DNA from 2 places in the Diaphorobacter sp. LI3 genome. Region 2 is predicted to be linked to the other one. Evidence: riboswitches for the same ligand, from Rfam matches in the RefSeq annotation. Region 2 holds a riboswitch; the other holds the start of a gene.

Region 1 (3,259 bases), 640 kb from region 2:
TTGTCCATCTCGCCGGCCACGTACTGCATCTCTTCCAGGCTGGGCGTGATCAGGCCCGACAGGCCGATGATGTCCGCGCCTTCGGCCTTGGCGCGCGCCAGGATTTCATGGCAGGGCACCATCACGCCCATGTTGATGACCTCGAAGTTGTTGCACTGCAGGACGACGGTCACGATGTTCTTGCCGATGTCATGCACGTCGCCCTTCACGGTGGCGATGACGATCTTGCCCTTGCTGGACACATCCAGGCCGGCGACTTCCTGCTGGCGCTTTTCTTCCTCGATGTAAGGGATCAGGTGGGCCACGGCCTGCTTCATCACGCGGGCGCTCTTGACCACCTGCGGCAGGAACATCTTGCCCGCGCCGAACAGGTCGCCCACGATGTTCATGCCGTCCATCAGCGGACCTTCGATCACGTGCAGCGGGCGGCCACCGCCTTGCACCACGATCTGCTGGTAGGCCTCCTCGGTGTCTTCGACGATGAAGTCGGTGATGCCGTGCACCAGCGCGTGCGACAGGCGCTCGCCCACGGGTTTGGGCGCGTCGGGGGTGCCGCGCCATTCGAGCTTCTTGCCCTCGTCCTTGGCCGCGCCCTTGGCGGCCTCGGCGATCTCCAGCAGGCGTTCGGCCGCGTCGGGGCGGCGGTTCAACACCACGTCTTCCACACGCTCGCGCAGCTCGGGGTCGAGGTCGTCGTAGACGCCGACCATGCCCGCGTTGACGATGCCCATTTCCATGCCGGCCTTGATGGCGTGGTACAGGAACACGGTGTGGATCGCCTCGCGCACCGGCTCGTTGCCGCGGAAGCTGAACGACACGTTGGACACGCCGCCCGACACCTTGGCACCCGGCAGATGCTGCTTGATCCAGCGCACGGCCTCGATGAAATCGACCGCGTAGTTGGCGTGCTCTTCGATGCCCGTGGCGATGGCGAAGATGTTCGGGTCGAAGATGATGTCTTCGGGTGGAAAACCGACCTCGTCCACCAGGATGCGGTAGGCGCGCTCGCAGATCTCGATCTTGCGCTGGTAGCTGTCAGCCTGGCCCTGCTCGTCGAAGGCCATGACCACGGCAGCGGCGCCGTAGCGCTTGATGAGCTTGGCCTCGTGCTTGAACTTCTCCACGCCTTCCTTGAGGCTGATGGAGTTGACGATGCCCTTGCCCTGCAGGCAGCGCAGGCCAGCCTCGATCACCTCCCACTTGGAGGAGTCGACCATCACCGGCACCCGGGCGATGTCGGGCTCGGAGGCGATGAGGTTCAGAAAGCGCACCATCGCGGCCTTGCTGTCCAGCATGGCCTCGTCCATGTTCACGTCGATGATCTGCGCGCCGTTTTCCACCTGCTGGCGCGCCACCGACAGTGCCTGCTCGTACTGGTCGTTCAGAATCATGCGCGCGAACGCCTTGGAGCCGGTGACGTTGGTGCGCTCGCCCACGTTGACGAACAAGCTCCCCTCGCCGATGAACACGGGCTCCAGCCCCGACAGGCGCATGGGCGGCACGGCGTGCGAAGGGACGGAAGATGCGGGGGCGGACGACGGCATGGGGCTCACCTGGATAACAAGAACAGACACATCAGGTGAGCGCCGTTGGTACACGCACGGCTGCATGCCGCGGTGGGCCCGAGCCTGACGCCGCCACGCGCGAGCCGCCTGTGCGGCCCCGGCCGGCGGGCGCTGCAGCGCTCCTCGGGAAAGCGTCGAATTCTACGCGGCCCACCTTTGGGGGGCAGGCATATGGATATACCCCCACGTGCACTGTGCGCCCAGAACATGGCCCCTACACGGGCCGGTGGTTGGTTCAAGTAAAAACAGACCGCAAGCCAATCACAGCAATCGCTGACAGCTATCAAACAAGGAGCATCAGCCCTGCTCCCGTAACAGTCGCAGCTTGCGGTACAGCGTGCGCGTGCTGACCCCCAGGGCGCGCGCCAATTCGCGACGCGACGCGGCCCCCCCCGCCAGCGCCGCGCGCAGCGCCTCGGATTCGATGTCACGCAGGGTGGCGTGATCGGGCTGCTGCGCAGCGCGGGCCGGCGCCGCCGCGGGCGCATCGAACGAGAGCGCGCGCTCGATCGTATGGGCGGTCACCACCGCGCCGTCGGTCAGCAGCGCGGCACGTTCCAGCACGTTGCGCAGCTCGCGTACGTTGCCGGGGAAGGGGTGCTGCGCCAGCCGGCGCAGCGCCGCGGGCGCAAGCACCAGGCCCCGCCCCCCGGCCACGCGCTGCAGGAGCGATTCCGCCAGCAGCGGAATGTCCTGCGGGCGTTCGCGCAGCGCGGGCAGCTGGATGGGAAAGGTGCTCAGGCGGTAGTACAGGTCCTGGCGAAACCGCCCCTCGCGCACCATGGCGCGCAGGTCGCGGTGGGTGGCCGCCACCAGGCGGATGTCCGCGCGGCGCAGCTCGGTGTGGCCCACGCGGCGGTAGGTGCCGCTTTCCAGCAAACGCAGCAGCTTGACCTGCATGGTGAGCGGGATGTCGCCCACCTCGTCCAGGAACAGCGTGCCGCCGTGCGCCGCCTCCACCAGGCCGGCGCGTGCGGCATGGGCGCCGGTGAAGGCGCCACGCTCGTGGCCGAACAGTTCGCTCTCGAACAGCGTCTCGGGCAGGCTGGCGCAGTCCACCACCACCAGCGGCCGCCCCGCGCGCGGGCTGGCCTCGTGCACGGCGCGCGCGGCCAGCTCCTTGCCCGTGCCCGACTCGCCCAGCAGCAGCACGCTGGCCTGCGACGGGCCCACGCGCGCGATCAGCTCCAGCACGGCCTGGAACGCGGGCGCGCGCCCGATCATGCCCAGCGCGCCCGGCTGCCCCTGGGCAATGCGCAGCGGCTCCATCTTCTCCAGAAAGTACTGGGGCTGGCCCGCCTCGTCGCGCAGCGGCACCAGTTCGATCTGCACATATTCCTCGCCCGCCGGGGTGTGGTGCAGGTGCAGCACGCGCTCGCGCTGGCCACTGAAGAGCGAGCGCGCCAGCGGGCAGGTCTCGCCCGCCTGGTCGCACGGCACGGGCGAATGGTGCGAGACCGCATGGCAGGTGCGCCCCACCACCGGCGCGCCCTGGCCGAACTGGCGACGGTAGGCGCCGTTGGCGGCCACGATGCGGTAGCCGCGGTCGAACAGGATGTGCGGCTCGGGCAGCCCCTCCAGCCAGGAGGCGAGCAGCGCGGTCTGCGCCACCTGCGCCGGGGTGGGGGAAAGATCAGGGATGTCGGCCATGGTGACATATGGTGTCACAAATGGCATGCATTGGCAGTGTTTCT
Region 2 (3,259 bases):
TTGGGCAGGTGTGCGGTCTTGGTCGCTGTCATTGCTTATGCTCAACCACTCGTTTGCAACGCCAGCCCCGCATGCTCTCGCAGCGGATGGAAATGAATCTTTGGGAACCGCTCCTGCGCCAGCCGTACGTCATATGGGCTCGTGCACAGATAGGCCAGCGTGTCCGCCGCATCGCGCGCCATGCGCATGGGGTAGGCGTTCTCGAACTCGCGCAGTTCGGCCGGCGTGTCGGCGGTGATCCAGCGGGCTCCCGTGTACTGGCAGGCTTCCAGACGGATGTCGCAGTCGTATTCGGTGTTCAGACGGTGTTGCACCACTTCGAACTGCAGCTGGCCCACGGCACCCAGCAGCATGTTGCCGCCGGCCTCGGGCTTGAAGACCTGGATGGCGCCTTCCTCGCCCAGTTGCATCAGGCCCTGCTGTAGTTGCTTGGTGCGCAGCGGGTTCTTCAGCACCACGGTCATGAACATTTCGGGGGCGAAGAAGGGCAGGCCGGTGAATTGCAGGTTGGCGCCGTCGGTGATGGTGTCGCCCAGCTGCACGCCGCCGTGCGTGGTGAAACCGATGATGTCGCCGGCGTAGGCCTCTTCCACCGCCTCGCGGCGCTGGCTCATGAAGGTGACCACGCTGGTGGGGCGCAGTTCCTTGGCGGTGCGCTGCACCTTGAGCTTCATGCCGGGCGTGTACTTGCCGCTGGCCACGCGCACGAAGGCGATGCGGTCGCGGTGGTTGGCGTCCATGTTGGCCTGCACCTTGAACACCACGCCCGAAAAGCCCTCGTCCTCGGGCAGTACGGTTTTTTCCACCGGCTGCTTGTTGACGATGAGCGAGCTCTTGCGCGGGCCGGGCGGGGGCGACATGTCCACCACCGCATCCAGCACTTCCATCACGCCGAAGTTGTTCACGCCCGAGCCGAAAAACACCGGTGTGAGCTTGCCGGCCAGGAAGGCTTCATGGTCCCAGGGCGCCGAGGCGCCTTGCGCCAGCTCCATGCTTTCCAGTGCGTCGTCAAAGGCCTGACCGAAGCGCGCGCGCAGCTTGTCGGCATCGGCCAGCGGAATGACCTCGAAGTCCTGCGGGCGCTTTTCGCTGCCGGGCTGGAAGACCGTCATGCTTTGCGTGCGCAGGTTGATGATGCCGCCGAAGCTCTTGCCCTGGCCCACGGGCCAGGTGATGGGGCAGCAGGGCATGCCCAGCTCGCGCTCGACCTCGTCGAGGATGTCGAGCGGGTCGCGGACCTCGCGGTCCATCTTGTTGACGAAGGTGATGATGGGCGTGTCGCGCTGGCGGCAGACCTCGATCAGGCGGCGCGTCTGCGCCTCCACGCCGTTGGCCGCGTCGATCACCATCAGGGCCGAATCGACGGCCGTGAGCACGCGGTAGGTGTCTTCCGAGAAGTCCTTGTGGCCCGGCGTGTCCAGCAGGTTGATGACGTGGTCGCGGTAGCTCATCTGCATCACGCTCGACGCCACCGAAATACCGCGCTGCTTCTCGATTTCCATCCAGTCGGAGGTGGCGTGGCGGCTGGCCTTGCGGCCCTTCACGGCGCCGGCGATCTGGATGGCGCCGGAGAACAGCAGCAGCTTTTCCGTCAGCGTGGTCTTGCCGGCGTCGGGGTGGGAGATGATGGCAAAAGTCCGGCGGCGCCGGGTTTCTGGGGCGTACGACACAGTGATTCTGGGTGAGGGCCGCGCGGTGCGCGACGGCCGGTGCGAGAAGAGGCGGGCGCACCCTGCGGGAGCGCCCTGGCATTGGGCGGGGATTCTACGGCGCGGCGCGTGGTGCGGGGGCACCGGTATAATCTTGCACTTTCCGAGGAGCGTTGCAGCGTCCCCAGCACGGCGGGGCGCGAGGCTCGGAAGTCATACCCAGCAACGACGCTCACCCACGCCTTGCGGTGCGGTGAGCCCCATCCCCCAGGCGCGGTTTTTTCAGATACCCATCAAGGAAACCACCATGAGCGCTGTTCTCAAGTCCCCAGCCGACTCCGCGATTGCCGATATCTCCCTGGCCGACTGGGGCCGCAAGGAAATCCGCATCGCCGAGACCGAGATGCCCGGCCTGATGGCCATTCGCGAGGAATTCGCGGCCAAGCAGCCCCTGAAGGGCGCGCGCATCACGGGCTCGCTGCACATGACCATCCAGACGGCCGTGCTGATCGAGACGCTCAAGGCCCTGGGCGCCGACGTGCGCTGGGCCTCGTGCAACATCTTCTCCACCCAGGATCACGCCGCCGCCGCCATTGCCGCCACCGGCACGCCGGTGTTCGCCATCAAGGGCGAGACCCTGGTGGACTACTGGGACTACACCCACCGCATCTTCGACTTCGGCCCCAAGGGCAGCGAGGGCGAAGGCCCGAACATGATCCTGGACGACGGCGGCGACGCCACGCTGCTGATGCACCTGGGCAAGCGCGCCGAGAAGGACGCTTCCGTGCTGGCCCACCCCGGCAGCGAGGAAGAGCGCATCCTGTTCGCCGCCATCAAGGCCAAGCTGGCCGAGGACAGCACCTGGTACAGCCGCAAGAGCGCCCAGATCATCGGCGTGACCGAAGAGACCACCACCGGCGTGCACCGCCTCAAGGAAATGTCGGCCAAGGGCACGCTACTGTTCCGTGCGATCAACGTGAACGATTCGGTGACCAAGAGCAAGTTCGACAACCTGTACGGCTGCCGCGAGTCGCTGGTGGACGGCATCAAGCGCGCCACCGACGTGATGATCGCCGGCAAGGTGGCCGTGGTGGCGGGCTATGGCGACGTGGGCAAGGGCTCGGCCCAGGCGCTGCGCGCCCTGAGCGCCCAGGTGTGGGTGACCGAGATCGACCCCATCAACGCCCTGCAGGCTGCCATGGAAGGCTTCAAGGTCGTGACCATGGAGTGGGCCGCCGACAAGGCCGACATCTTCGTGACCACCACGGGCAACCGCGACGTCATCACCTTCGAGCACATGAAAGCGATGAAGGACCAGGCCATCGTGTGCAACATCGGCCACTTCGACAACGAGATCCAGGTCGCCAAGCTCGAAGAGCACTGCCAGTGGGAAGAGATCAAGCCCCAGGTGGACCACGTGATCTTCCCGGACGGCAAGCGCATCATCCTGCTGGCCAAGGGCCGCCTGGTGAACCTGGGCTGCGGCACGGGCCACCCCAGCTTCGTGATGTCCAACTCGTTCGCCAACCAGACCATCGCGCAGATCGAGCTGTTCACCCACCCCGAGGGCTACGACGTGGGCAAGGTCTACGTGCTGCCCAAGCACCTCG

What was found. Region 2 has a riboswitch for S-adenosylhomocysteine ahead of ahcY (adenosylhomocysteinase). Riboswitches for the same ligand answer to the same signal wherever they lie in the genome.
Region 1: linked by a shared signal. The riboswitch ahead of metH (methionine synthase) and the one ahead of ahcY (adenosylhomocysteinase) in region 2 are both predicted to bind S-adenosylhomocysteine.

The regions. Positions count from the first base shown of each region.
Region 1 is NZ_CP094346.1:185,511-188,769, reverse strand. It holds gene metH (methionine synthase) at 1-1,544, opposite strand, end outside; S-adenosyl-L-homocysteine riboswitch at 1,575-1,696, opposite strand; gene MRB47_RS00860 (sigma-54 interaction domain-containing protein) at 1,863-3,215, opposite strand.
Region 2 is NZ_CP094346.1:3,731,168-3,734,426, reverse strand. It holds gene MRB47_RS17450 (acyltransferase family protein) at 1-32, opposite strand, end outside; gene MRB47_RS17445 (peptide chain release factor 3) at 42-1,670, opposite strand; S-adenosyl-L-homocysteine riboswitch at 1,809-1,890, shown strand; gene ahcY (adenosylhomocysteinase) at 1,957-3,259, shown strand, end outside.